Regions from separate parts of the Mycobacterium persicum genome, predicted to be linked through region 1. Evidence: riboswitches for the same ligand, from Rfam matches in the RefSeq annotation. Region 1 holds a riboswitch; the other holds the start of a gene.
The links. A riboswitch is a leader RNA that binds a small molecule or an ion and turns the genes downstream of it on or off. The one in region 1 is predicted to bind cobalamin.
Positions count from the first base shown of each region.

Region 2: another riboswitch for cobalamin. It lies ahead of B4U45_RS19810 (PPE family protein); the one in region 1 lies ahead of metE (5-methyltetrahydropteroyltriglutamate--homocysteine S-methyltransferase).

Region 1 covers NZ_MWQA01000001.1:1,708,424-1,723,513, forward strand. The annotation lists gene B4U45_RS07565 (ABC transporter substrate-binding protein) at 1-387, opposite strand, end outside; gene B4U45_RS07570 (CbbQ/NirQ/NorQ/GpvN family protein) at 475-1,308, opposite strand; gene B4U45_RS07575 (nitric oxide reductase activation protein NorD) at 1,341-3,023, opposite strand; gene B4U45_RS07580 (acyl-CoA dehydrogenase family protein) at 3,119-4,264, shown strand; gene B4U45_RS07585 (acyl-CoA dehydrogenase family protein) at 4,261-5,367, shown strand; partial or broken gene B4U45_RS07590 (SDR family NAD(P)-dependent oxidoreductase) at 5,364-5,516, shown strand; gene B4U45_RS07595 (PPE family protein) at 5,592-6,764, opposite strand; partial or broken gene B4U45_RS07600 (PE family protein) at 7,516-8,985, shown strand; gene B4U45_RS07605 (PPE family protein) at 9,105-10,271, opposite strand; gene B4U45_RS07610 (TetR/AcrR family transcriptional regulator) at 10,767-12,083, shown strand; gene B4U45_RS07615 (SDR family oxidoreductase) at 12,157-12,999, shown strand; cobalamin riboswitch at 13,058-13,270, shown strand; gene metE (5-methyltetrahydropteroyltriglutamate--homocysteine S-methyltransferase) at 13,396-15,090, shown strand, end outside.
Region 2 covers NZ_MWQA01000001.1:4,325,884-4,340,973, forward strand. The annotation lists partial or broken gene B4U45_RS19805 (HNH endonuclease signature motif containing protein) at 41-1,377, shown strand; cobalamin riboswitch at 1,797-1,977, shown strand; gene B4U45_RS19810 (PPE family protein) at 2,120-3,823, shown strand; gene B4U45_RS19815 (bifunctional adenosylcobinamide kinase/adenosylcobinamide-phosphate guanylyltransferase) at 3,915-4,439, shown strand; gene B4U45_RS19820 (APC family permease) at 4,506-5,933, opposite strand; gene B4U45_RS30720 (hypothetical protein) at 6,067-6,306, opposite strand; gene B4U45_RS29950 (PE family protein) at 6,575-7,762, opposite strand; partial or broken gene B4U45_RS19835 (hypothetical protein) at 7,890-8,103, opposite strand; gene B4U45_RS29475 (hypothetical protein) at 8,127-8,579, opposite strand; gene otsB (trehalose-phosphatase) at 8,653-9,816, opposite strand; gene B4U45_RS19850 (wax ester/triacylglycerol synthase domain-containing protein) at 9,858-11,207, opposite strand; gene B4U45_RS19855 (error-prone DNA polymerase) at 11,383-14,685, shown strand; partial or broken gene B4U45_RS19860 (PE family protein) at 14,759-15,090, opposite strand, start outside.

The DNA of each region.
Region 1 (15,090 bases):
TTGCGGGAACGCGAACGTCCACTCCCCCAACCAGTCGTCGCTGCCGCAGACGTTGATGGCCGGCACCCGGAACCGTTCTTCGATCGCCTCTTTGGTGGGCACGGCGTTCTCGCTGATGTGCGGCCCGAACACCGCCAGACAGCCCTCGTCGACCAGTTCGCCGTAGGCGTCGATGACGGCCTTGACCGCGCCTTTGGGCAGCCCCTCCACTTCCCGGTACACGATCTCCACCGGACGGTCGATGACCCGTTGCCGCAGCCCGTCGGCGAATACCAATTCGAACGGCTGGGTCAGGTCGTCGCGCATCTCCTGCGGATAGAACTCCGGCAGCAGGAGGTCGAAGAGGTAGCCGATCTTGATCGGTTGCGCGGTGCTCTCGTAGGACAAGTCTCCATCTCCGTCAGCGGCTCCCGATAAACCTAACATTTGTTCTGACATTAGCGCGGTGGGCGGCGCAGCGTCAATCGCCATCGGCTAGGTGTCGGACAGGTAGACATCGATCAACTCCGACAGGCCATTACCGGCGTGAATGTCGTCGGTCAACGGGCCGGCGACGGCGGCGCGGGCCGCCTCCCGGGTGCCGAGCCCCTCGGCGATCAGCCGGCCCGCGGCGATGAGCACCCTGGTCGACGCCACCTCACGCAATCCGCGGTTTTCCAGCCGCCGGATCGCTTGGGCAAGCCGCACCAACTCGGCGGCCGCCTCGGAGCCGACGCCGGCCTCGTGAGCAACGATCTTTTCCTCGACATCGGCTGGGGGAAAACAGAATTCGATGGCCACCAGGCGCTGCCGGGTGGAGTCCTTGAGATCCTTGAGGACGCTTTGGTACCCGGGGTTGTAGGACACCACCAGGCAAAAGCCAGGTGCGGCATCCAGTGTCACGCCCAGGCGTTCGAGCGGAAGCTGGCGACGGTGATCGGCCAGGGGGTGCAACACGACGGTGGTGTCCTGGCGCGCCTCGACGACTTCATCCAGGTAGCAGATCGCGCCCTCGCGAACGGCGCGGGTGAGCGGGCCGTCGACCCACTCCGTTTCCCCACCGCGCAGCAGGAACCGCCCGACCAGATCCGCGGTCGTGAGGTCGTCGTGGCAGGCCACCGTCACAAGCGGCCGCTGCAGATCATGGGCCATGGCTTCCAGGAACCGCGTCTTGCCGCAGCCGGTGGGCCCCTTGAGTAGCACTGAGAGGCCTTGACGGAAAGCGGCCTTGAAGACGTGTTCCTCATTGCCCACCGACACGTAGAAGGGACGGGACGCCGCGGGTGTCGCCCCGTCGTTGCCTGCGCCCGCATTGCCTGTGCCTGGCATGGCCGCAGCGTAACGCGGAACAGATATTTGGCTCAACTCTCGGCGGGCCTGCGAACTTCGGCCGAGCGCAGGGCCGCGCGAAACAGCGGCCCGGCCACCCGCCGAAGTTGTTCCGGCTCGGCGATGGCGGCCAGCGCCGCGCTGCCGAAGACCCGCTGCAGTTCCTCGGGATCGGTGCTCGCCCCGACGGCCAGGCACACACAGCCGGTGCCACGGCCGCGGGCTTCGGCCAGCGCACGACGGGAGTCCGCCGCCCCGTAGGCGCGTTCGTAGCCGTGGTCGTAGGCCAACCCGTCGGACACCACGACCAATAGCCGCCGCGTCGTACCGCCACCGGATTCCAGCACGGCCGCACCGTGGCGGATCGCGGCACCGAGCCTCGAATACCCGCCGGGCACCAGGCCGCCGAGCCGTCGCAGCGCAGGAGCATCCAGCGGATCGTCGAAACGCTTGACCGGCACCAGTTGCACGGCCGCCCGCCCCTGCGAGTGGAATGCATAGAGCGCCAACCGATCTCCGAGATCATCAAAGGCAATAGCGAGTGCCGCGGCGACGGCCCGTTGCTGTTCGTGCACCGTCTTTCCGGTCGCAGCCGGCTCGGCGACCGAGCCGGAGATGTCCAGCAACAACAGCACCGCAAGATCACGTCGGCGGCGCAGCCGATCGAGGTAGATCGCGTCAGTGGGCAGCGAGCCGGCCGCCGCGTCGAGGCGGGCCTCGACCGCCGCATCGATATCGATGTCCTCGCCGTGCAGCTGCCGGCGAAACCAGTCCGGCCCCAGACCGAGGCGGGCCAGGGAGCGCCGTAATGCATAGCGGTCCAGGCAATCCGGAAACGATGCGTCGCCGACAACCGCCGGCATTTCGCGTACCGTGCACCAGTTCGGCCGATAGCAGCGACGGTGGACATCCCACTCGGGATAGCTGACCGACTCCGCTTTCCCGCGTGGTCCGCCGGCGCGTTCGTCGAACAATCCGGCCGGTGCCGTCGACAACACCCCTTGCGCGGACCCGATCCCTGAGCGGGTGCGGTGGGCGGGGGCGTCGGCCCCCGGCTGACCGCTGTCTCCGAGCCGGCGCACCGGGCGCAGCATGCGGCGCAGCAACCGGCCGAGGGCTCCGGAACCGCCGATTGGGCTGGGGAAGACGGTCTCCTGTGGGCCTGCGGGATCGTCGTCGAGGTCGGCCGGTGCCGGCCCGGCCTGACGACCATGCTCACCGCCCGCCGGCGCATCTCGGTGCGTTGCCAACTGGGCCAGCAGCTTCCGGGCGTGGATGGCGCCGAAGCTCGCCGGCGCGCCGGCGACGGGGTGCGGGCTCCGCGCGACAGCCAACGAGGCGGCCGGCGAATGGGTGCGAGCGGCGATGTCGCGGTCGATCAACCCCCGCGTTGGCTCCGGTAACCAGTATTCGTTGGCCGCCAGCGCCCGGTGCCCCTCCACCGCGAGATATCGCCTGGCAACCGCCGGGCGCCGGTTGAGCGCGCGGACCAGATCCGGATCGAGACTTCCCGCCGCCAGCAGCGACGCCTGCACGGCCAGCGAGGCGAGCTGATCGCGCCCCGGCAGGGCGGCGTCGACAAAGATGGTGCGGCCATCGGTCCACGCCGGCTCACCGGCGCCGGCCGGGGCGACCCGTACCGTACGGCCCGCGATAGCGGAGGCCACGATGCCCAGTCGCGGCAGCCGATCGGTGTGGTGCTGGTCGCCAGTCACGCGGTTCGTCCTGGTTGATCGTGTTGACCAAATATCTGTTCCAACGTAGAGTCCGGCTTGACAGGCAGTCAATCGCGCAAGGTCGACACACGCACGTGGACTTCTCATACCCGGCGGAGGTGGAACAGTTCCGCGACGAGCTACGCAGCTGGCTCTCGGCGAATCTGACCGACGAATTGATCACCGCCCGCCGATCCCCCGGCCGCAGCGACGCGGTATTCGACATGTTGCGTGCCTGGAACGCGACCCTGGCCGACGCCGGCTGGGCGGCCGTTTCCTGGCCCCCTGCGTACGGTGGCCGCGGCGCCACCGTGCTCGAGCAGCTGGTCTACACCGAGGAAACCACCCGCGCCCGAGCCCCCTTGCCGCTCAACGTCATCGGCATGAACAACATCGCTCCGGCGATCATGCAATACGGCACCGAAACGCAGAAGACGACACTGCTGCCGCGGATGTTGCGCGCCGACGATATCTGGTGCCAGGGCATGTCGGAGCCCGACGCCGGATCCGACCTCGCCGCGCTGCGAACCCGCGCGGTGCGCGACGGCGACACCTTCGTGGTCAACGGACAGAAGATCTGGACCTCGCTCGGGCACCGCGCCGACTGGTGCCAGCTGTACGTCCGCACCGATCCCGAGGCGCCCAAACACCGGGGCATCTCCTGCCTGATCGTCGATATGAGGCTGCCCGGTATCGAGGCTCGGCCGCTGGTCACGCTCAACGGCGACACCGACTTCGCCGAGGTGTTCTTCCACGATGTGGTGGTGCCGGCCGGCGCGCTGCTGGGTCCGCTCAACGCGGGCTGGCAGGTCGCCACCACCACGCTGAGCCACGAGCGGGCCGGGGCGGCGCGACTTTACACCGAATTGCAGGTGCGGCTCGAGGAGCTGGCGGCGGACTTCGCCGCAGTCGGGGTCGGCGAAGACCCGGTGACGTTGCGGCGCCTCGGTGAGATCGCGGTGCGCGTGAAGTATCTCGAAGTGCTATGTCTGCGCTCGATTTCGGCGACCCTGCACGGCGGCTCGGAAATCACCGCCTTGGGGTCGGCCAGCCTGGCCAAGACGGTGTGGGGTGAGATCGGCCAAGATCTGGCCGCGCTGGCTTTCGATGTGCTGGGTCCGCAGGCTCACCGGTGGGCCGACTACCGGCTGACGTCGCGGTCGCTGACCATCGCCGGCGGCACCACGCAGATCAACACGAACATCACCGCGCACCGCGTGCTGGGGTTGCCGCGCCGATGAACCTGGAACTGTCCGAGGAGCAGCTGGCGCTGCGCGACACGGTGCGGCGCTTTCTCGCCGAGAAGGCGCCGATTTCGGGACACGTGCGCGCGCTGCTCGACGATCCCACCGGCACCACCGAGGCGGTATGGCGCGGCCTGGCCGAGCTGGGGACAACCGGGCTGTTGGTGCCACCCGAATACGGCGGCGCCGGCATGACGATGGTCGAGGCCGGCGTGGTCGCCGAGGAGCTCGGCGCCGCCTTGCACCCGGGGCCCTGGTTGTCCACAGCGGTCGCGGCGACGCGGGCGCTGCGCCGGTGCGACGCCGGCCCCGCCGCGGCCCAGATCTTCACCGGGATAGCCGAGGGCACCACGATCGCCACCGTGGGCCCATTGGACATCAAGACCCTGCCGACAGCCGACGGCACGACCCTCGACGGCGAGCTCGCCTCGGTTCCCGACGCCGCAGCCGCCCACGTGCTGTTGGTTCTCGCTCAAAACGGGCACGACACCGAGCTTTTCGCGGTCGACACCGCTTCCCCCGGCGTTTCGGTGATGCCCAAGCGCGGTATCGACCAGACCCGCAAGACGTTTCGGGTCGAGCTCGACGGTGTGCCGGCAAACCGGGTGGCCACCCCGTCGCCGGCCGCCGTTGCGGCCGTCGTCGACGACGTGCTGATCGCCATGGCCGCCGATGCGCTCGGCGCGGCCCGCGCCGTCATGGACTCGGCCGTCGAATACGCAAAGGTGCGAAAGCAATTCGGCCAGGCCATCGGCTCGTTCCAGGCGATCCAGCAGCTGTGCGTCGGCATGTACGAGACGGTCGAGCTGGCCCGCAGCGGGGTGATCCACGCGTTGTGGGCCTCGGATGCCTTGCCCGAAGACGCCGCCGACGAGCGACACTTGTGCGCACTGCGGGCCAAGGGTTTCGCCGGGCGGCTGGCCACCGTCGCCGACACGGCGATCCAGATTTTCGGCGGCATCGGCTACACCTGGGAGCACGACGCTCACCTCTATCTCAAACGCCTGCTGAGCTGGAGCGCATTTCTGGGTGGACCCGACCGCTATCTCACCGAACTCGGTGCGCGCCTTGCGCACCCAACAACAGAAGGCTACCGATGATCGATTTCACCGACCAGGTCGCGATCGTCACGGGCGCCGGCCGGGGGCTCGGCCGGTTGTACGCACTCGAGTTGGCCCGCCGCGGTGCCGCGGTGGTGGTCAACGATGTCGGTGCGACCATGCACGGCGACGGCTCCGACGCCAGCGTCGACCGACGCACGCCAGACCGGTAGCGACTGGTGCGCCAGATGCCGGTCGCAGTTGGCACTGGGGCGGCCCAGTCGCTATCCGATCCCGGTAACTGGTATCACGCCGGATCGGGACTGCGGTGCCTGAGGGCCGGCCCCGCCGCGGCCTATCGTCTCACCGGGCATCCCGGAAGCACCGGTACCGCTCGGCATCGGCATCATCGGCATACCGGGCGAACTCGGCTCTCCTGTCAGCGCCGCCGGGGCTGGGATACCGGCCGCACCCAAACCCGACATCGCCGAACTCGCCATCGGCGCCGGCACAGACCCCTGCCAAGTCGGCGGAACCGACAGGCCCCCGACCATCCGGGCGTTACCCAAGTCCGCCGCCATCGGCGAACCCAGCCCTCCGCCGCCCAATGACGTAATTTCAGCATGAGGAGGCGTCACCAACTTCGGCACGTCCGCCGGCAACCCACTGGCAACCACACCGGCCACTCCGCCGACTGGTGTGCGCGCTGCATTGCTCATCAAACTCATGAGCGGCGACATCGCCATGCTCAGCGGATACATCAACACCGGCACACCCGACAAGAGCAATGAACCCAGCCCCGAGCCGGCGTTTGAACCGATCGCCACGAGATCCTGAGCCGGCGCCGCCGCGGACGAAACCACCGCCGGCACACCCGAGGCAGCTTGCGACGCCGACCCGGCCAACCCGGCCCACCCGGCCAAGCCGGGATTGGACGGCGGCGGACTAAACGGCGTCATTGTCGACGCCACCGATGCCGCGCCGGCGTGATACCCCGCCATCGCGGCTACATCCTGCGCCCACATCTCCTGGTAGTCGAACTCCGTAGCTGCGATCGCCGGGGTGTTCTGAGCCAAGAAATTCGTTGCCACCAACGACAGCAGCGACATCCGATTGGCGGTCACCGCCCCGGGATGCACCGTCGTCGACAGAGCCGCCTCGAACGCTGTCGCCGCAACCCGAGCCTGAACAGCGGTCACCTCCGCCTCCCCGGCCGCCCCGCTCAGCCAGCCCACAAATGGTGCCGCCGCAGCCGCCATCGACATCGATGCCGGACCTGACCACTGCCCGGTCGCCAATCGGGTTACCACCGAATCAAACGACGCTGCCGATGCCCGCAAATCCGCTGCCAGGCTCAGCCAGGCCGACGCCGCTCTCCACAGCGGGCCCGACCCGCAACCGCCAAAGATTCGCGCCGAATTGACTTCCGGCGGCAGCCAAGCGAAGTCCAAAATCATCTCAACCTAAACCCTTCCGCCGTCGTTAGCCGAAATGCGGCAGCACTGATATACATTGCACTCCAAAACAATTCGAACTCATTGGTGATGACGAGCACCCGAAAGCGCTACCACACGGTCGACTCAGGCGATATCCGAATCACGCTGATATAGAACGATATTCCAAGTCAGACCGGACGCCGCGCTAGTTCGCGTACCACCAAGCAATGAGAATTCGTGAACAAGTATCTGAGTCATCCAGTGAATCCAGCCTTTTCAATGCGGATGGTTACCCGCTGTCACATCGCGGTTGTCGGGAACCGCAGCCGAACCGGGATCTTCAGCCGGACAAAAACTCCCACAAACCATACGCCTTGTCAACAGTTGCCTTTGGCTACGCTTACGTAGCCGGAAGTTACGAATTCGTAGTCTATTAACACTATTTCGAGCGTCCGAGCTATCCCGCGCGCCGCCTGGCTGTCTACTGAATCGCGCCGCAGAACGCCGCCACTGCCGGTGTAAAATTGTGCAATCACCTGAAATGCCTTGGTGGGACGTCGTCTCGACGAGCACATCGGTCCTTCAAGACCAGCTCCTGGCCGAAATGTAGCGTACGTCAGGGACTCTGATTGACGACCGTCGAGAAACATGCTGCAACCGAGCGGCTGCGGTGCTAGTCTGCAGAGACCCAATTGCACGGAGGGGAATGGGCGCGTGCAGTCCGGGAGCAAGTGGTTACCCGACAAGCGCTCAGTGCGATTAGGAGATCTCCATGTCATTTGTGTCCACGGTGCCCGAGGCATTGCAGACCGCCGCAACCGACTTGGCGACTATCAGATCCTGGCTCGGCGAGGCCAATGCCACTGCGGCCACAGCTACGACGGAAATACTCCCCGCAGGCGCCGACGAGGTGTCGGCAGCGATCGCAGCGCTGTTTTCCGCGCAGTCACAAGTCTGGCGAACGTTCAGTCAGGACGCTGCGTGGCTTCATCAGCAGTTTGTGGATGTCCTCAACGGTAGCGCCGTCAAGTATGCGACCACCGAGCTGGAGAACGCCGAGCGGAATGTCCTGCAGGTCATCAACGAACCGACCGAGTATTTGTTCGGGCGCCCGCTGATTGGCAACGGCGCCAACGGGGCTCCCGGGACGGGACAAAACGGCGGGGACGGCGGCATTCTCTGGGGAAACGGGGGTAACGGCGGATCAGGTGCGCCCGGCCACGCCGGCGGCAACGGTGGCGACGGCGGGATATTCGGCTCCGGTGGCGCCGGCGGAGCCGGTGGAAACGCCGTGAACGGCACCGCCGGCGCTGGCGGCGCGGGCGGGGCCGGCGGGTTGTTCGGCTCCGGCGGCGCCGGCGGGGCCGGCGGGATGTCGATGGACGGCACCGGCGGTGCCGGCGGAACCGGTGGAACCGGAGGACTTTTCGGCACCGGAGGGACCGGCGGCGCCGGCGGGGCCGGTGTGGGAAACGGAGGTGCCGGCGGGTCCGGTGGCAACGCCTGGCTTGCCGGATCGGGGGGCGCCGGAGGTGCCGGCGGAGGTGCGGGAACCTCCGGCTCGGGCGGCCAGGGCGGATCCGGAGGCAATGGCGGGTGGCTTTCCGGCAACGGTGGCGACGGCGGAACCGGTGGCGCCGGCGCCGTCAACAACGGGGGTAACGGTGGGGCCGGCGGCAATGCCGGTTTGCTCTCCGGAAACGGCGGTGACGGCGGCGTCGGCGGATACGGCAACAACAACGGAGGCAGCGGTGGCGCGGGCGGCGACGCCGGCTGGCTCGCCGGTGACGGCGGCAATGGCGGGACCGGCGGAGTGGGCGGCACCACCAACGGCGGCAGCGGCGGCGACGGCGGCAGCGGAGCCTGGCTTTCGGGCAACGGCGGCGCCGGCGGCGCCGGCGGCCAGGGCGTCGCCAACGGCGGTAACGGCGGGGCCGGCGGCAACGCGGGACATTTCTTCGGATCGGGCGGCGCCGGCGGCGGCGGCGGAAACGGGTTGAGCGGCAACGGCGGGGCAGGCGGCACCGGTGGCAATGCCGGCCTGATCGGCGACGGCGGTAACGGTGGCGACGGCGGTGCCGGCTACGTCAGCGGCGGAAACGGCGGTAACGGCGGCAACGCCTCGATGATCGGCAACGGTGGTAACGGCGGTAACGGCGGGACGGGACATTCGCCCGGCGCTGGCGGGACCGGCGGTGCGGGTGGGAAGCTGATCGGGCAGCCCGGCTTCGATGGGGTAGCGCCCGCGCGACAACCACTTCCGTTGGTCAGTGACGTGTCCTGACGTCGTCGCGACGGCGGCATGCTACTTCTCGAATTTGGCTCGGCCGCAATGCCTCTGGGCGCCGTTCCGATCCGGGCCTATCCGATCCCGGTCCGCGGTATCACGCTGGGCCGCGACTGCACCGGATTTCCGCCCGCCCCACCGCGGCCCATCATGCCGCCGGGCATCCCGGTGCCGGCACCGCCCATGCCCATCGGCATCGGCATCATCGGCATCCCGGTGGGCCGCGCCGCCCCGGTCAGCTCCGCCGGATTGGGCATGCCTGCAGCACCCAAGCCCGATAACGGCGAACTAGCCATCCGCGTCGGTGTCGAGCCCTGCCACGTCGGCGGAACCGACATCGTCCCCACCATCCGGGCCTTACCCAGACCCGCCGACATCGGCGCACCCAGCCCGCCACCGCCAAACGGCTTGGTCCCAGGATGAGCCGCACCCACGAACTTCGGCTCGGCTGCCGCCGCTCCGCCCGCCGTGGCACCGGCCAACCCCGCGGCCGGAGTGCGCGCCGCATTGGTCAGCACGCTCATCAACGGCGAAATCGCCATGCTCACCGGATACATGAACGACGACAACGGCACCGACTGCAGCATCGCGAGGGCGGACGGAGCCGCCGACACGATTCCCTGCACCGGTGTGGCTATCGCGGCGCCCGCCGACGACACTATCGCGCTGACACCCGAGGCGGCCTGCGATGCCAGCCCGGCCAACCCCGCCATCGTCAGCGGCGGCAGGCTGAACGGCGTCAGCGTCGACGCCACCGACGCCGCTCCGGCGTGATACCCCACCATCGCGGCTACGTCCTGAGCCCACATCTCGAGGTAGTCGCTCTCAGCGGCCGCGATCGCGGGGGTGTTCTGCCCCAAGAAGTTTGTCGCCACCAACGACAGCAACGACACCCGATTGGCGGTCACCGCCGCCGGATGCACCGTGGCCGACAACGCCGCCTCGAAAACGGTCGCCGCCGCCCGCGCCTGAACGGCGGCCGACTCGGCCTCCCCCGCGGCGCCACTCAACCACCCCACGTACGGCGTCGCCGCCGCCGCCATCGACACCGAAGCCGGACCCGACCACGGCCCGCCCGCCAACCCGCTGACCACCGAATCAAACGACGCCGCCGACGCCCGCAGATCCGCAGCCAGGCTCTCCCAGGCCGAGGCCGCCGTATACAGCGGACCCGATCCCGCACCGGCGAAAATCCGTGCCGAGTTGATCTCGGGAGGCAACCACACAAACTCAGGAATCATGCCAACCCCAAACCGCCGGCCGTATTAACAGCTCGGACATCCGCTCCTGCCGACTACCTCCACGACGACATTCATCTGCAGCAACAGTCACCTCGTGCGACTATTTGCGCCACGGCCGAATGCTAAGGCGGTGCGACGCAGAAAATCCGGACTTTCGCACCAAACCTTCCTGTCAATATGCTCAAAGCCGCCTGTCAATCAGCTATCAAAGGCCGGCGGTTTGGCCACATCGGCCGGGCGGGCGGGTCGGCGCGCAGCCCCCTCCCGGCGGATTTGCGTCGCGTGCCCCGTCGCAACGGGTGTGCCTTCGCCCGCCCGATGCTAATCCGCGGCAGCCGGAACGCCCGTTTTAGAATCGCCCTGTCAACCACTATTCAGCAGGGCGTCGACCGGTCTACGGTCTGATAGTCTTTAGCAACAAAGATTTGGTTCGGCGGGAGGGCGAGTGCTTATGTCTGCCAAACCGCTGTCCTGCGGACGTGCGTCCCGGTAGCTATGGCAAAAGCCAACGCCTTGGCAAAAGGCCGCCAGCCGGTGGATCACCGCGACGAATCCGTCGCCGACGATTCCGGGACGCGCCGGGCCGAGATTCTGCAGACCGCGGCGTCGTTGATCGCGTCGTCGGGATTGCGAACGTCGCTGCAGGAAATCGCCGACGCGGCAGGCATTCTGCCGGGCAGCCTCTACCACCATTTTGAGTCCAAAGAAGCGATCCTGATCGAACTGATCCGCCGCTATCAAAACGATCTGAACCGCATCGGCCTCACCGCGCAGCAGCAGTTGGACGAGCCGGACTCGCGGCCGGTGGCCGAGAAGATCACCGAGTTGGGCTCGGCGATCGCCAACTGCGCCGTGGCGCACCAAGCAGCGCTTCAGATGTCGTTCTACGAGGGACCAAGCGCGGATCCCGAACTGATGAAGCTCACCCAACAGCGGCCGGCGGCGCTGCACGAGGCGATGCTGCAGACCCTGCGCGCCGCCAGGTGGAGCGGCTACATCAAACCGGAAATGGATCTGCCGATATTGGCCGACCGCATCTGCCAGACGATGCTGCAGGTGGGGCTCGACGTCATCCGTCACCACGCCTCAGCCGACCAGGTCGCCCGGCTGATGTGCCGAATCATCCTGCAGGGATTGGCAACCCGCCCTCCGGACGATCCGGAGCTGGACGGATCGAGCGCCTTGGCGGCCGCCAACGACGCCATCGCGACATGGACCGACGACCGGGACGCCGACCCCGGCGACAAAGCTGCCCGGGTGCGGGCGGTCGCCCGAACCGAGTTCGGGCGCAGAGGATATGAAGTCACCACCATCAGGGACATCGCGGCTGCGACCGGCCTGGGAACCGGCACGGTCTATCGGGTGATCGGATCCAAGGACGAACTGCTGGCGTCGATCATGCGGTCCTTCGGCCAGAAGGTCGAGGCAGGCTGGGTCAGCGTACTGCGCTCGGATGCGACGCCGATCGAAAAGCTGGACGCGCTGAGCTGGATCAATATCAATGCGCTGGATCAGTTTTCCGATGAATTCCGGATTCAGCTCGCCTGGATGCGGCAGTCGCCGCCCAATACCCCCAACCCGGGGTGGCTGTATGCCACCCGGCTGCGTCAGCTGAAATCACTTCTCTCCGGAGGCTTTCGCTCGGACGAGATCCAGATCGAGACCCCGTCCCTGGCGATGCTGGCACGATCGGTCATCGCCCTGCAGTGGATACCGGAGAACATCCTTCGCGCTGTCGGCCCGCGTGCCGCGCTGATTCATGCCCGTGACACGGTGTTGCGCGGCGCCGCGGTGCGTGGCGAGGGGTATTGAACCAAAAATATGTTCTCCCTAGAGTGGGGCAGGTAAACGGCGAGTACGTAGGGCCCGCGGGGAAGGGATCTCCATGACTGTTCTGGATCGGTTGCGCTACGACGGCAAGCTGGCGTTGGTGGTCGGCGGCGCGACGGGTATGGGCGCCGCGGCGGCCAGGGCGGCGACCGAACTCGGCGCCGACGTCACCGTGATGGACTACGCGCCGGTGAACTTTGACGTCGCCCAGTCGCTGCAGGTCGACTTGCGAGACCCCGCGTCCATCGACGCCGCGATCGGGCAGCTCGGTGGACCGGTGCATGCGGTGTTCTCCGCAGCCGGGGTGGCCGAAGGTCCGGACCTGATGAAGATCAACTTCATCGGCCACCGCCATCTGATCCAGCGGCTGCTGGACCACGACCAGCTGCCGTCCGGCTCGGCGATCTGTTTCATCTCCTCGGTGGCAGGCATGGGATGGGAAAACGACCTGCCCCGGCTGCAGGAGTTCCTGGCCACGCCCGACTACGCAGCGGCCCAGGACTGGGTTGCCGCGCACGAGGCCGAGGGCATCATCCACTACGGCTTCAGCAAGAAGGCGATCAACGCCTACGTGGCGATGCAGGCCTATCCCCTGCTGAAGAAGGGAATCCGGATCAACGCCATTTGTCCGGGGCCCACCGACACGCCGTTGGCCCAGGCCAACGCGGACCTGTGGCTCAGCTACGCGCAGGACTACCGCGACGAGACCGGAGCCAAGGTGCACACCCCCGAGCAGATGGGCGACGTGATGGCGTTCCTCAACAGCGCGGCAGCCTTCGGGATCAGCGGCATCACGTTGCTGGTGGACTACGGGCACACGATGGCGTCGCTCACCGGAGCCTACCCGCCGGGCAAACCGATCCTCGATCTGATCATGGGCCGCGTGCCGATGCCCTAGCGGCTCGCGGCAGGGTTGCCGGCTGACGTAACCTGGACCACGCAGCTGGTCTGCCGTCATCGCATCCCGCGGCGTCGGCACCGAGCGAGGCATGTTAGCGATGCCTGGCGAGAGGGAATCCGGTGAGAGTCCGGAACTGTCCCGCAGCGGTATGCAGGAACGACCGCCGTCAATAGCACTGGTCGCACGACTGGGAAGCGACGGCCATTAGGAGCACCACCACCGGTGCGCGCCTGCGAGTCCGAAGACCTGCCAGCCGTGCCGGGCGCGCCGCGTCCGGCGGGTCGTCGCCTCGTGGAGTGGGCGTTTGGCCGTACCGGTTGCGGTGTTGCGCCGCAACCGGATTCGGCTGTACGTCCGCGGGCGGTGACCAACCCGTCGAGTTAAGGACACGCCGTGACCGCAGGTAATTTTCAGAAGTTCACCGCCACCATCACCGGCTCCCCCCGCATCGGCCCGCGCCGTGAGCTCAAGCGAGCGACCGAGGGGTACTGGGCCGGACGCACCAGCCGATCCGAGTTGGAGTCCGTCGCCGCCGCCTTGCGCCGTGGCACCTGGACCGATCTGGCCGCCGCCGGCCTGGACTCGGTGCCGATCAACACCTTCTCCTATTACGACCAGATGCTCGACACCGCGGTGCTGCTCGGTGCGCTGCCGGCCCGGGTGAGCGCGATCCCCGACGAACTGGACCGCTACTTCGCCGCCGCACGAGGCAATGCCGACGTCGCGCCGCTGGAGATGACCAAGTGGTTCGATACCAACTACCACTACCTGGTGCCGGAGATCGGGCCGTCGACCCGGTTCACGCTGAACCCGGCCAAGGTGGTCTCCGAGCTGAAAGAGGCTCAGCAGCTTGGTATTCCGGCGCGTCCGGTGATCATCGGCCCGGTCACCTTCCTGCTGCTGAGCAAGGCCGTCGACGGTGCCGGCCCGCCAATCGACCGACTGCAGGAGTTGGTTCCGGTCTACTCCGAACTGCTGTCGCTGCTGGCTGGCGAGGGCGCCCAGTGGGTACAACTCGACGAGCCCGCGCTGGTGACCGACATCTGTCCCGACGCGCCGGCGCTGGCCGAGCGGATGTACACCGCGCTGGGGTCGCTGAGTGATCGGCCGGCCATCCACGTCGCAACCTATTTCGGCGATCCCGGCGCCGCGCTGCCGGCGCTGGCCCGCACGCCGGTGGAAGCCATCGGGGTGGACCTGGTGGCCGGCGCGCGCACCGCGGTCGCCGGGGTGCCCGAGCTGGCCGGCAAGACGCTGGTGGCCGGCATCGTCGACGGGCGCAACGTCTGGCGCACCGACCTGGAAGCGGCACTGAGCCGGCTGGCGACCCTGCTGGGTTCGGCGGCCACGGTTGCGGTCTCGACGTCATGCTCCACCATGCACGTGCCATACTCGCTGGCTTCCGAAACCGACCTGGACGACAACCTGCGCGACTGGCTGGCGTTCGGCGCGGAAAAGGTGGGCGAAGTCGTCGTGCTCGCGCGGGCACTGCGCGACGGACGCGACGCGGTCGCCGAGCAGATCGCGGCTTCCAACGCGGCGGTGGCGTCGCGGAAGCGGGACCCGCGCCTGCACAACGGACAGGTCCGGGCCCGCATCGACTCGATCGTCGCCTCGGGGGCCCGCCGGGGCGAGGCGCCCGCCCGTCGCGTCAGCCAGGAAGCACGTCTGCAGCTGCCGGTGCTGCCCACCACGACGATCGGCTCCTACCCGCAGACCTCGGAGATCCGCAAGGCGCGACAGGCGTTACGGGCGGGCGAGATCGACCAGGGCGAATACGTGCGCCGGATGAAAGCCGAGATCGCCGACGTCATCACCCTGCAGGAGCAGCTCGGGCTGGATGTGTTGGTGCACGGTGAGCCGGAGCGCAACGACATGGTGCAGTACTTCGCCGAGCAGCTGGAGGGTTTCTTCGCCACCCAGAACGGCTGGGTGCAGTCCTACGGCAGCCGCTGCGTGCGCCCGCCGATCCTCTACGGCGACGTGTCGCGGCCGCGCCCGATGACGGTCGACTGGATCACCTACGCGCAGTCTCTGACCGACAAGCCGGTCAAGGGCATGCTGACCGGTCCGGTGACGATCTTGGCG
Region 2 (15,090 bases), 2.6 Mb from region 1:
CGATCAGAACGTGTCGGTGCCCCCTCGTAGAATCCGGGGTATGTCAGCGAGCACGCGTGAGGAGATCGTGGCGGTCCTCGATGCGTCTGACGACTCCCAGGACCAGTTGTGCGAGTTGACGTTTGATGCGCTGACGACCCCGGAGCTGCTGCGGGTGATGGAGCGCCTGGAACGCCGGGAAACGCTGATCAATCAACTGCGCGCCCGGGCCAGCGAGGAAGACCTTGGCGGCAAACTCCCCGCGGCATTGGCCGAGCGGCTGCGCATCACCAAAGGCGAAGCCAACCGCTGGATCGCCGAGGCCGAGGACCTCGGAGAGCGTCGCGCCCTGACCGGGGAACCACTGCCGCCCAAGCTGACGGCGACAGCCGCCGCCCAACGCGACGGGATGATCGGGGACGCGCACATCCGGGTGATCCGTGACTTTGTCTCCCACCTGCCCGCCGCGGTGGACCCCGGCACCTTCGTGGCCGCCGAGAAAGATCTGGCCGGCAAGGCGTGTGACTTCCGCCCCGACCAGGTGGCCAAGTACGCCCATGAGTTGATGGCGTTGCTGCACCCCGATGGCGACTACTGCGATGAGGAACGCGCCCGCAAACGCGGCCTCATCCTCGGTCGACAGGAATACGACGGTATGTCGCGCCTCAGCGGCCTGATCACCCCCGAACTACGGGCGTTGCTCGAAGCCGCCTGGGCCAAACTGGCCGCGCCCGGCGCGTGCCATCCCGAGGACGACACCCCAGTCTCGGAGCCCGACCCGGGCCGCCGCGACACCCGCAGCCAACCCCAACGCCAGCACGACGCGCTGATCGCCGGCCTGCGCGCGCTGTTGGCCTCCGGGGACCTGGGCAGCCACAACGGGCTGCCGGTGTCCATCGTCGTCACCACCACGCTGAAGGATCTGGAAGCCGCCGCCGGGCGGGCCCGCACCGGCGGGGGCACCCGGGTACCCATGTCGCAGCTGATCCGCTGGGCCGCCACGTCGCATCACTATCTCGCGGTGTTCGACCAGGCCAAGCCCTTGGCGCTGTTTCACACCAAACGGTTCGCCTCGCTGGCGCAGCGACTGATGCTGCTGGCCCAGCACGGTGGCTGCACGAAGCCGGGTTGCGACGCCCCGGCCTATCACAGCCAAGCGCATCACGTTTCGGGCTGGCGCAACACCCACTGCACCGACATCAACGACCTGACTCCGCCTTTTGGGGGCCTTTGGCCCCAGACAATCGTCTCGCCGAAAAAGGTTGGACGACTCGCAAGAATGCAAAAGGTGACACCGAATGGCTCCCGCCGGCCCACCTCGATCACGGCCAACCGCGGGTCAACACCTTCCATCATCCCGAGAAACTCTTCGCGCCCGACGACGACGAACCCGATTGACGGGGTCGGTCAGCCTTCGGGCACCTCCCGCGACGAATCCGCATGCGCACAACGACTTCGAGCCAGCCCGGCGGGCATTGGTGTGTGCGATCCCCGCACGCGCCCACCCCATGCTCTGCTCGACCGCCGGCAGGGCGCCGCAGCGCGTGCTCGTCGGGACCAGCCTGACCCCCGACGAACTTTCGGGCGCGACCACTCAGCCGGCCCTGGTGTTTGATAGGCGAAAGTGCCCGTCCCGCTGGCTATCTGCTACGGCTGCCGGCTTTGAGCGGGTACATCGCGGCGGCGTCGCCTGATGCCGTGACATCAGGTGGGGAAACGCCCTGGGCTGGACCCAGTGTGGTGGATAGGTAACCGCGCCGCCCCAGATCGGGTACTCCTTGCCGGCAGACGCAGGTGCGCGATGGGATGGCGACGGTGCTGCCGGGGTGCGATGATGTTGCGCGTAAGGCGATGACGAATGCAGGAAGCCGGTGCGAAACCGGCGCGGTCCCGCCACTGTAATCGGGGAGCGACCCTCATCGGCCACGGCCACGGGCTGGAAGGCGAGGCGAGCGGCGATCCGAGAGCCAGGAGACTCGCGTCATCGCGTCCGGCGAGCCTGGGGCGGTGTACCCCGGAGAGAGCGAACCGTCATGACGCATTCGAATTTCCGGCCGCCCGGCTGTTGCCGTCCTCGTCCAAACGCTGATCGGGTGCCGGCGGTGCACTGCGCACGCCGGCCACTGGCGGGCGGCTGGCGATGAGCGCCCCCATCTGGTTGGCCGCACCCCCGGAGGTCCATTCGGCGCTGCTCAGCAGCGGCCCCGGCCCGGGTCCGTTGCTGGCGTCGGCGGCAGCATGGGATTCGTTGAGCGCCGCCTACGCCGAGACGGCAGACGAGCTGGCCGCGGTAGTGGCCGGGGCGCAGGCGGACAGCTGGGCAGGTCCGAGCGCCGAAGACTATGTGGCCGCCCATGTCCCTTATCTTGATTGGCTGACGCAGGCCAGCACCGACAGCGCCGCAATGGCCGCTCACCAACAAACCGCGGCCACCGCATACACCGCCGCAGTGGCTGCGATGCCCACGTTGGCTGAGCTGGCCGCCAACCATGCCGCGCACGCGGTATTGACGGCGACAAATTTCTTTGGCATCAACACCATCTCGATCGCGCTCAACGAGGCCGACTACGTACGGATGTGGGTGCAGGCCGCCGCCGTCATGGGCACCTATCATGCGGTCTCGACTGCGGCTATTGGCGCCGCACCGCAGGCCGCGCCGGCGCCGCCGATCATGAAAGCCGACGCGGAGCTGGTCAGGGCCGCTGAGGCAGGGATGTCGAGTGCGGACCCGCTGCGCCAGTTCGAGCAATGGCTGTGGCAGATGTATACCGCCTTCTACAACAACGTCATTCAACCGTTTGTCGATTGGCTGGCGAACCTGCCGTTCTTCCACACGATGTTCGCGGGGATCGACCCTTACCTGGTCATACTCGGCAACCCGCTTACCTATCTGAGCCCGTTGAACATCGCGTTCGCACTCGGCTACCCGATGGATATCGGCACGTATGTGGCCCTGTTGTCGCAAACCTTTGCGTTTATCGGGGCAGATCTCGCCGCGGCCTTCGCTACGGGTAACCCGGTGACGATCGGTTTCACCATTTTGTTCACCAGTGTCGAAGCCATCGGCACGGTCATCACCGACACGATTGCGCTGCTTAAGACGCTGTTGGAGCAGACTGCGGTGCTGCTGACGGTGGTGGCGCCGCTGCTGGCTGCCCCGTTGGTGCCGTTGGCGGCCGGTGCTGTGCTGACACCGATCGGCGCCAAAGGGCTAGCGGCACTGGCTGCCGTGCCGCCACCGTCGCCACCTGTCACACCAACCACGCCGCCCCTTGCGGCCCTCGGCACCGGCGCCCCGAGCTCGACCACGGCCCCGGTTCAGGCGTCCGTGGAGGTGACCGTCGCGGCGCCCACGCCCGGACCACCGCCGCCGGCCCCCACGGCGCCACCGGTGAGCGATGCCGGGCTGGGTGTGGGGATGGACAACTTCGGCTACTTGGTGGGTGGGCTGAGCGCGGATGCCAAGAGGCCCACAACCGCCAGTTCCCGAAGGAAGGCACCAGAACCCGACAGCGCCGAGGCCCCGGCGGCCGCGGCCACACCTCAGGAAAAGCCTCGACCGCAGTGGCGTCGACGGGTGAAAGCCAAACGGCTCGGCCGCGGTTATGAATACCTGGATGTGGGCCCGGACGCCGACGACCCGACCGAGCTGACCACCTCGGCGGCACCAGACCAGGGAGCAGCGCCCCTGGGGTTCGCCGGAACCACGCAACTGGCCGGTTCCAAACCGGCCGCAGGATTGATCACGCTATCCAACGAAACATTTCCGAGCAGCCCGGGCGCGCCGATGCTGCCGGGCACGTGGGGCGTCGATGCCGCGCCGCCCCATGACCCACCTTCGTAGGGGGGATCTTGTCGCGGCGGGGCAGCCATCGACGTCACCAGCCGCCCCGACGGCCATCATCGGTTGCGAACGACGTGCTTACGATGACGCGATGCGGATACTGGTCACCGGTGGCGTCCGCTCGGGAAAGTCCAGGCATGCCGAAGCGTTGTTGGCCACTGCCGTTGAGGCTGTCTACATCGCGCCGGGCCGCGGCGCCGATGGCAGCGACCCGGACTGGGATTCCCGGGTCGCACTACACCGCGCGCGTCGCCCGCCGACCTGGCTGACGGTCGAAACCGCGGACGTCGCAACGGCTTTGTCCAACATCCGGTGCCCTGTCCTGGTGGACTGCCTGGGCACGTGGCTCACGGCTCTGATGGATCGTGAGGCGTTGTGGAACACGACGACCGCCCAGGCCTACGCTGCGGTCGGGGAACGACTGGACGAGTTGTGCGCGGCACTGGCCGAAGTATCCGATGCGGTCGTGGTGACGAATGAGGTCGGCTTGGGTGTGGTACCCGCCCATCGTTCGGGGATGATATTCCGCGATCTGCTGGGCACGATCAACCAACGGGTGGCAAACGTGTGCGACGAGGTGCACTTGCTGATCTCGGGTCGTGTCCTCAAGTTGTGAATCATTGCGCGACGCTCGATGCGGGTGTCGAGTGCCCCGGCCGGTTGCATCCTGCGCCCTGGGGCACTAGCTCAGCTCCGTCCCGGCGCCCAGCGATTCGCAGGTTCGGTAGTAGTGCAGATAGGCGATCGCCGGTACCACCAGGAACGTGATCACCAGCAACGCGATCGAGAAATAGTTGGCGCCCCCCTGCGGTGTGGCGAAGATGGTCCGGTAGTCGAAAGACACCGCCAACGCCACCGAGACGATGACGGCAGCTACCGGTAATACTTTGTCGGTCAACAAGTTTCGCTTCGCCGCCGCCGCCTGGTTGCCGGCTGTGTCCCGAGCCAGGGCGACCAGAGCGACCGGGACGATGATGAACTGGATAAACCGGGCGATCACCGCAAGCCCGATCAGGTTCACGCTGTCAAAGCGAAGTGCCAGTGGGAAAGCCAAGGCCAACGATGCCGTGATCGCGAACGCGATCATCGGGACGCCGAATCGGTTCTGCCTCGACAAGCGTGCCGGCAGGATCCGGGTGTCCGACAGCGCTGTCCATACCCGCGGCGCGCCGAACGAGGCGGCTACGTTGATGCCGAACATCGAGACCAAGGCGCCGAGGACGACGGTGGTGCGTAACGGACCGTCGTCGATGGCCGCCGCCAATCGCACCGTGGCGTCGGATTCGACAACCTTGTCCGATCCCAGCAGCATCGCCACCGCGACAGCAAGCACGTAGACGGCGCCGACACCGAGGATCGCGACCGGTATGGCTTTAGGCAGCGTCCGCTCCGGCTCGTGCATCTCCTCGGCGGCGTTGGCGATCGATTCGAAACCGGTAAATGCGTACAGCGCCGCGATGGTGGCAAGGATCAATCCCGAGACGGCACCGTGAGCAAGCTGGATCCCGCCGAACAGCGCATAGGGGGCCGGTTGGTAAACGCCTGACGCACTTGCCGTTCCGTAATGGCTCGGGTGATGTGTGACGAGGAGCCACAGGCCACCGATGATAAAGACCGACAGCGCCGAAATCTTGCCTATCGTCGAGGTTCCGTTTGCCCATTTGATTGCCCGGTTACCGAAAATATTGATGACCAACAGCACGACGATGAACCCGAGGAACACCAACGTCTTCACGCTCAGCAGCTCGCTGGCGTCAGCCCAATTCTTCTCCGGGAAAGTCACTTTCAACAATGTCGAGACGAACAGCGACGCCAGCACGCCCCAGGCGATGGACGCGACGATGGCATGGGTCACACCGACATAGATGCCGATTTTCTGCCCGAAAGCGGCTGTCGTGTAGGCATATGATGCGCCATTGGTTTTGACGTATCTGGCAGCACTGGCAAAGACCAGTGCCATGATGCCCGCGAAAAGACCCGCCAGGATGTAGGCGACGGGCGCCCACGGTCCCGCGAGCTTGATCACCGTACCGGGGGTAAGAAAGATGCCGGCTCCGATTATCGAGTTGATCCCGAGCATCACAACGCTCCGGAAGCCAAGTTTGCCGATCGCGGGTCCTCCTCATGACAGCCGTTGCACGTAGTGTTAGCACTCGTTTGTTAGCACTGGACGTGCGACGGTGCCATAGATTGACGCGGGGCGCACTTATTGCGGGTTACCGCCCGCCGTTGCCGGGGTTGCGTTAAGTTCCGTTGGCGCCGTGGGTCCCGGGTACGCCGAACAACGTTCCGCCAGTGCCGCCGGCGGCGCCAATCCCGCCGGTTCCGGGGTTGGCGCCGACGCCGCCGTTGCCGCCGTTGCCGCCGTTGCCGCCGTTGCCGTTGGCGTCGGTACGTGCGCTAGGTGGGTCAGCAATGCGGCCCCGTAACCACACCGCTCCCGCGTCACACCCGCAATATCGCAGGTCGAATGTCCGCTTCAAGACTTTCCGAGACCGGGAAAGTCAACCCCTCTGATCCCGAGTTGCCGTACAGTATCCCGCCAATACCACCCCGTACCGCCCCACCCGCCGGCCCCGCCAGGGCCGGACCCCTGCGGCACCACCGGTGCCATGACTACCAGCGCCGCCGCCCCGCCGTTCCCTCCAGCGCCGGACGTTCCGGCTTGTCCACCGTTACCGCCGTGACCTCATAGGCCCACGGGTTGCGCCTGATACGCCGTTGCCATACAACACTCCACCCATACCGCCGTTACCACCCGTTACCGGAGCTCTGGGTCCCGGTTCCGTCTGCTCCGCCGTTGCCGCCGTCGCCGAGGAGTCCGGCTTCCCCGCCGTTGCCGCCCCTGCCGCCACCGCCTGATCTGCCCACACCGCCGGCTCCGCCGTTGCCGCCGTTGCCGATAAGTCCGGCTGCTCCGCCGTTGCCGCCGTTCCCCCCTGCTCCGCCGTTGCCGCCGTTACCGCCTACTCCGCCGTTGCCGATCAATATTCCGCCTTCGCCGCCGTCACCGCCGCCTCCGCCGACTGGGCCGGTTCCGCCTGCTCCGCCGTGGCCGCCGTTGCCGATGAGTCCGGCTGCTCCGCCATTGCCGCCGTTGCCACCGCCACCTCCGGCTACGGGCCCGGTTCCGCCGTTTCCTCCGTTGCCGCCATGGCCAATCACTAGGCCGCCTTGGCCGCCTTGGCCGCCTTGGCCGCCGAGGTTGGGGACATGGGGACCATGGACCGCGGTTCCGCCGTTGCCGCCGTCGCCGCCGTTGCCGATGAGTCCGGCTGTTCCGCCGTTTCCTCCGTTGCCGCCGTGGCCGAAGAATCCCACGGCGCCGGTTCCGCCGTTTCCTCCGCTGCCGCCGTTGCCGAAGAGTAGTCCGCCGTTTCCTCCGTTGCCGCCAGTGCCGCCGGTTCCGCCGGCGCCGCCGTTGCCGCCTTGGCCGAACAGTCCGGCTGCTCCGCCGTTTCCTCCGTTCTGACCGGATGCGCCTGATCCGCCGTTGCCGCCGTTGCCCCAGAGCCATCCACCGGCCCCACCGTTTTGTCCGGTGTCATTAAGCCCGTTGGCGCCGTTGCCGATCATCGGACGTCCGAGGAGCCATTCGCTTTCGGCGTTGGCGGTGTAGATCGCATCGTGCGCGGCGTTGTCGATCTCGGTGACCCAGTATTTCTCGGTGCTGCCGTTGAGCAGGCCGACAAATTTCTGGTGCAGCCACTCATAGTCGCGACTCAAAGCCTGCCAGGTTAGGCTCTGGCGGGTCAGTAAAACTGTTAGCGCTGCCGATACCTCATCAGCACCGGCGGGCAGTAGCCCTGTGGTCGGGATGGCCGCATCAGCGCTTGCTTCGCTAAACACCGACCCGATGGCAGCTAAATCGGTTGCGGCATATTCTAATGCTTGCGGCGCGATGCTCACATATGACACGGCGGGTCCTCCTGGGGTCACCAATATCGTTGCCTGGCAACGGGTGTGGGCTTGATGGGATCGTTATCCGATCCCAGCCTGCGGCGAAGCCCACGGGGGTGGAGTAAAAGCGCTCGTTGCGTGATCCTTCGTGGTGCAGTTTAGGCCGTCAGCACGAGCTGGTCGGTGATTGGGGTTCGTCTGCGCCGGCCAGTGCGGGGCGGGCGCGGGCGAGCACATCGAGGCCCAGGTCGTTGCGGCCTTCGATCCATTCGTCGTGCTGTTCAGCTAATGCCGCCGACGAGGCCGATGATGCGGTGCGGCCAAGGAAGATGTCCACGACGATCGGTCCGGAGCCGACCCTCTCGATTGAGCCGCTCCTTTATCCGGCCCTCGAAGGCGGTGGTCATCCCGGTGTGGGGTTGCCGGCTTCAACGGTCGAGTCGTTGGAGGTGGTCGGGGAGGGAAAGGGCGACGCGGTCATGGCGGGCTGCTTCGTCGGCGCGGCCGCGGTTCTCCGCGTCGGTTTTGAGGGCTTGGACGGCGGCGAGTTGGTTGGTGAGGGTGCCGCGGAATTCGGGCGCGGTGACGTAGTTGTCGCAGGCTTTGCAAGGGCTGGCATATGGGCAGGCGCCAACGGGTTGGGTGGCGCGCAGTAGCCTTGCCCAACAAGGGTTTTCACTATCTCACTATGGAGCAAACTGAGCTTGTCCGGCAGGATGGGTCGACCCACCGGGGTGAGAGTGAACTGGCGACGCATCTTGCCCATGGCGTCGTCGTAGGCGGCGCGCATGGCGGGCGAGGCAAGGGTGGTGTAGCGGATCGTCATATGCAGCAAGCGATGGACGAGCAGCGCCATTAACGCTTGCATACTCGTTCCGGCATTCGCGAACTCGTTAGCCCAGGGATTGACGGAAACCGACCGCCACCGGCTAATTCACGTGAGCGTCAGTAAGTTGACGGGCCAACCGCGCGGTGAACTCGGCGACCCGCGCCGGACTGTCCAGTGCGAACAGCGCCGCCGTGGCCCGGTCGCCATCTTCGGTGTGCCGCACCACGATCGGCACCCCGTCGGGCCGGACGGCGTCGAACGCGTCCTCGTCGGTGATGTCGTCACCCAGGTAGATCGGCACCAGGGGAGCCGGCAGGGGAGCATCGCCTGAACGCAGGTGGTCGATCACCCAGCGCAGCGTTTTTCCCTTGTCCCAGTCGATGTTCGGGCGCAACTCGATCACCTCGCGGCCGGTCGTCACCCGCAGCGCATCGCGTTGGCCGGCGCTGCGCACCGCCGCGGCGACGTCGCCGACGCGGTCGCGTGCCGCGTTGCGGTAGTGCACGGCTACGCCAAACCGCTTGTGCTCCACCACAACACCGGGAATGGACCCGAGTCGCTCGCGTAGCCCTGCGGCCGCCTGCTCCAGCACCGGTATGGCCGCAGCCGCTGCCTCGTTCTGGTGGTGTGTTCCGTCGGGTGCGGTCAGCTCGAAACCATGGCTGCCGGCATACCAGATCCCGGGAACGCCCAGCCGTGCTGTCACGTCGGCGAGATCACGGCCGCTGAGCACCGCGACGGGGCACTGCGCGGCCAGCTGAATGAGCGCCTCCGCCGCACCGGCGACGGGGCGGGCCGCGTCGGGATCGTTGACGATGTCGGACAGGGTGCCGTCGAAGTCGTAGAACACCGCGGGCCGGTGGGCGGTGAGGCCAGGTGCCTGCAGTGCGTCCGGAAGTTCGGACATCCGGCGGTCGCCGGTGCGCACCCGCACATCCGCCAGTTCGGTGACGACGGCGTCGGCGCCGCAGCGACGCAGCGCGTCCCCGTGTCCGTTCCAGTCGACGCCGATCACCAGCGCGAACCCGCTCTCGCGCGCCGCCGTGGCGCCGGCAGGGTCGACGGCGACGACGACGCACCTGCCCGGTCGCACCGTCAGCCGATCGGCCGCGTCGCGCAGGGCGTCTCGGCAATCACCGCTGGACGAAAACACCCCGGTACCGACCCGGGCTTCGCGTAGCTGCCCGATCAGCGGCTCGGCGGACTCAGCTGACGAGTCGAAGAGGACCGCATCGTGGCGGCGCGGGTCGATGGTGACCGACATCATCCCACCTTCTCACGGTGGTCAATGCCGACGGATCGGGCTCAGCGGCGCACCGGGGCCGCGGCCGTGCGGCCGCGCGCACCGCCGGTCCGGGCGCCGGTCACACGCCTGCGGCGGTCCCTGGAGAACAGCAGAACGGAGTCTTGGCTGAGTGCCACCAGACGCGCCATCCCCAGCTCGATACCGGCGGCAAGTCGCGCCATGTCGGGCTCGGCGGCGTAGTCGGCGGTGATGCCGAATACCAGCTCGTCGCCGTAGCTCAGCACCGCGACCCCGGTGCTCAACTCCTGGGCGGTCGGTGGGATCGGCAGCAGCCGGTCCAACGTTTGACTCATCAGCCGTAGCCGGTGGCGCGGCCCGGTCATGTCGGTTGCCAGGGTCACCACACTGCGCGGCGAGAGCCGGGTCAACGCTTGGATCGCCTTGGTACACAGTGAAAAAGGCGGGTATTGCGAAAGTCCTGCGGGGTTGTCCCGGCCGCTCTGCCGGCCCAGGTGCAATTGGGTGTGTACCGTGCGCAGTCGCTTGATCAGGTCTTCCTGCTCGACGGGCAGATACGGCAGTTGGATGGCGATCTGGCGGTCGGTCTTGTCGAGAACCCGCAATGACGCCGGACGCGGTTGGTTGCCGCGGTTCAGCAGTAGGGTCCGAACGCCCTCACTGATGGCCGTGAGCGCGACGTCGTCGGCGGTGACCCCGAACTTGCGGCACACCCTGTCGACGTCGGCGAGCGGAACTCGCACCGTGTGATAACGCCGCATGGTGATCAGCGGTCCGGTCAACGACGTGCGCGGCACCGGCCAGGTCACAGTGCGGGCGGCCGCCTGGAACAGGGTTGTGGTGACGGCGGCGGCAGTTCGCCACAGCGCATCGGACCGGCTGCGCGCGCCGGTGTGCGGAGCCGGAAGCGGTGTCACGGCACCGCGATTGGCGAAGGTGTCGTCGTCGGCATCGTCGCAGAGGCCGGTGAGGAGCTGCGCGGCCGAGATGCCGTCCGCCATGCATGGATGGATTTTGAGCAGGATCGCCCAGCGATTGTCGTTGAGGCCCTCGATGATCCAGCATTCCCACAGCGGGCGGTCCACGTCGAGGGGCCGGGTCAGGGCGTGAGCAATCGCCCGGAACAATTCGGCGTCGTCGCCCGGGCTGGGCAGCGCCATCCGTTGCATGTGCTGGGCCGGATCGAATTGCGGATGTTCGACCCACTCGGCCCGGAGCACCTGCGCGTATCGTGGCATTGATCGAAGCCGCTGGGCCAGAACGTCTTTGAGTAGATCGAAGTCAGGCACGACGCCGTTGACGACCGCCACCGCACCGGTCGCCAGGCTCGGGTGCCACTGCGAATCCCCGGCCTTGAGCCAGCCGGTGTCTAATGTGGTCAGTTGTGCCATGCCGGGTTCCCCACCGCCTTTTGTGAATCCGTCCAGTATCCGTCGTGAGCGCCCGGCTGCGATAGGCCTGCCAGGTTAAGAACGCGTTTTGCGAGTTAACGAAGGGTTTACGGCGGCGAACGGGCGGCGGCGGGATGGCATCGACAATCGAACAAATGTTCGATACACTTCTCGCATGGGCTGGGGCAACGGGCCGCCGAGCTGGGCGGAAATGGAGCGGGTGCTGGACGGCAAGCCGCGCCATGCCGGTGCGCCGGTTGCGGCCGAGCCGGCCGATGATGCCGGCTTGGAGGGCCCCTGGTCGCGTCAGCGCGGGACGTACCGGCCGCCAGAGAATGCTCGGGTCCGTTCGCCGGTCGCGTATGCCGAGCTGCATGCGCATTCGGCGTACAGCTTCCTCGACGGGGCCAGTACGCCCGAGGAACTGGTCGAAGAAGCCGCCCGGCTAGATCTGCGCGCACTGGCGCTCGCCGACCACAACGGCCTGTACGGGGCGGTTCGCTTCGCCGAAGCGGCTGCCGAACTCGATATGCGTACCGTGTTCGGCGCCGAGCTGTCGCTGGGATCGGAGGCCCGCACCGAGCAGCCGGACCCGCCCGGCCCGCACCTGCTGGTCCTGGCCCGCGGCCCCGAGGGTTACCGGCGGCTGTCCCGGCAACTGGCCGCAGCCCATCTGGCCGGCGGTGAGAAAGGCAAGCCGCGCTTCGACTTCGACGCGTTGACCGAGGCCGCCGGCGGCCACTGGCACATCCTGACGGGATGTCGGAAAGGCCATGTGCACCAAGCACTCTCCGAAGGCGGCCCGGACGCGGCGCAGCGGGCGCTGACCGATTTGGTGGATCGGTTCGGTGCGCATCGGGTCAGCGTCGAGTTGACCCACCATGGTCACCCGCTCGACGACGAACGCAACGCGACGCTGGCCGGGCTGGCGCCACGCTTCGGCGTCGGCGTCGTCGCTACCACCGGAGCGCATTTCGCCCACCCGTCACGCAGCCGGCTGGCCATGGCGATGGGCGCGATCCGCGCCCGGCAGTCCCTGGATTCCGCCGCCGGGTGGCTGGCGCCGCTGGGTGGCTCGCATCTGCGGTCCGGCGAGGAGATGGCTCGGCTATTCGCTTGGCGCCCCGAGGCGGTGACCGCCGCCGCCGAGCTGGGCGAGCAGTGCGCGTTCGAGTTGGCGCTCATCGCGCCGGCGCTGCCGCCGTTCGACGTACCCGACGGGCACACCGAGGACAGCTGGCTACGGCAGTTGGTCATGGTGGGCGCCCGTCACCGCTACGGACCACCCGACGGTGCGCCGCGCGCGTACGCCCAAATCGAGCATGAGCTGAAAGTCGTCGCCCGGCTGAGATTTCCGGGCTACTTCCTGGTGGTGCACGACATCACCCAGTTTTGTCGGAACAACAACATTCTGTGTCAGGGCAGGGGATCGGCGGCCAACTCCGCGGTCTGTTATGCCCTCGGCGTCACGGCCGTCGACCCGGTGGCCAACGAGTTGTTGTTCGAGCGCTTCTTATCACCGGCCCGCGACGGCCCACCCGACATCGACATCGACATCGAGTCGGATCAGCGGGAAAAGGTCATCCAGTACGTCTACGACAAATACGGCCGTGACTACGCCGCCCAGGTCGCCAATGTCATCACCTACCGGGGACGCAGTGCGGTGCGCGATATGGCCCGCGCGCTGGGCTTCTCGCAGGGCCAGCAGGATGCGTGGAGCAAGCAGATCAGTCATTGGAACGGGCAGGCCGCTGAGGTGGACGGCATCCCCGAGCAGGTGATCGACCTGGCCACCCAGATCCGGAATCTGCCGCGGCATATGGGCATTCATTCCGGCGGCATGGTGATCTGCGATCGTCCGATCGCCGACGTGTGCCCGGTGGAGTGGGCGCGCATGGAAAACCGCAGCGTCCTGCAATGGGACAAAGATGACTGTGCGGCAATCGGTTTGGTGAAGTTCGACCTGCTCGGGCTGGGCATGCTCTCGGCACTGCACTACGCCATAGACCTGGTGGCCGAACACAAGGGCCTCGAGGTGGACCTGGCCAAGCTCGATCTTGCCGAACCGGCGGTGTACGAAATGCTGGCCCGCGCCGATTCCGTCGGCGTGTTCCAGGTGGAGTCGCGTGCACAGATGGCCACTTTGCCCAGGCTGCGACCACGGGAGTTCTACGACCTGGTGGTCGAGGTCGCACTGATCCGTCCCGGACCCATCCAGGGAGGGTCGGTGCACCCCTACATCCGGCGGCGCAACGGCGTCGACCCGGTCGTCTACGAACATCCGTCGATGGCGCCGGCATTGCGGAAGACGCTGGGAGTACCGCTTTTTCAGGAACAGTTGATGCAGCTTGCGGTCGACTGCGCCGGCTTTTCCGCCGCCGAGGCCGACCAGCTGCGTCGTGCCATGGGGTCCAAGCGCTCCACCGAACGCATGCAGCGGCTGCGCGGGCGGTTCTACGACGGCATGCGTGCGCTGCACGGCGCCCCCGACGAGGTGATCGACCGGATCTACGAAAAGCTGGAAGCGTTCGCCAATTTCGGCTTCCCGGAAAGCCATGCGCTGAGCTTCGCGTCGCTGGTGTTCTACTCATCGTGGTTCAAGCTGCACCACCCGGCGGCGTTCTGCGCGGCGCTGCTGCGCGCCCAGCCGATGGGTTTCTATTCACCCCAGTCGCTGGTGGCCGACGCGCGCCGGCACGGTGTGGTGGTACACGGTCCCGACGTCAATGCCAGCCTGGCGTACGCGACTCTGGAAAACGCGGGTATGGAGGTCCGGCTGGGACTGGGCGCCGTCCGCTACATCGGCGACGACCTCGCCGAGAAGCTGGTCGACGAGCGTAAAGTCAACGGCCCGTTCGCCTCGCTGCTGGACCTGACATCCCGGGTGCAACTTTCCGTGCCGCAGACCGAAGCGCTCGCGACGGCCGGAGCACTGGGCTGCTTCGGGATGTCGCGGCGGGAGGCGCTGTGGGCCGCCGGCGCCGCCGCCACCCAACGGCCGGACCGGCTGCCCGGGGTGGGTGCCCACGGTGCTGATGGGTCGCACATCCCGGCGTTGCCGGGAATGAGCGAGCTGGAGCTGGCCGCCGCCGACGTGTGGGCCACCGGAATCTCCCCGGACAGCTATCCCACCCAGTTCCTGCGGGCCGACCTGGACGCGATGGGGGTGCTCCCCGCCGACACGCTGGGATCGGTGCCCGACGGCGACCGGGTGCTGATCGCCGGTGCGGTGACCCATCGGCAGCGGCCTGGGACGGCCCAAGGGGTGACCTTCATCAACCTCGAAGACGAGACCGGGATGGTCAACGTGCTCTGCACACCGGGGGTGTGGGCACGGCACCGCAAGCTGGCGAATACGGCGCCGGCGCTGCTGATCCGCGGCCAGCTCCAAAACGCCAGCGGCGCAATCACCGTCGTGGCCGAGCGGCTGGGCCCCATCAGCCTGGCGGTGGGCTCGAGGTCCCGCGACTTCCGCTGACCCTCGGCGCCGACAGTGAAATCGGCGATGTGCCACACCCGCCGAGAGCCTGACACCCAGGAACGGCTGGTGACTAGCCCGGGTTGCCGTCGCTGCCGTGAGCGCCGTTGAAGGTATCGCCGCCGAGGCCGGCTTTGCCGGGGGCGCCGTTGGTGCTGTCAGCGTTACCGGTGCCGATGCCGCCTGCTTTTCCGCTGCCGGGGGTGCCATGGATGCCGCCGTCGCCGCCGGTGCCGCCGCCACCGCCATTGCCGGAGTTGCCCTGCTGGCCGGCCAGCAACCCGCCACGTCCGCCGGCGCCGGCATGCCCCCCGTCACCGCCGTCGCCGCCGGTTCCGCCATGGCCAGCGTCACCACCAGAGCCACCGTTACCGCCGTGGGCGTCGAAGGGGGTGAACGACGTGC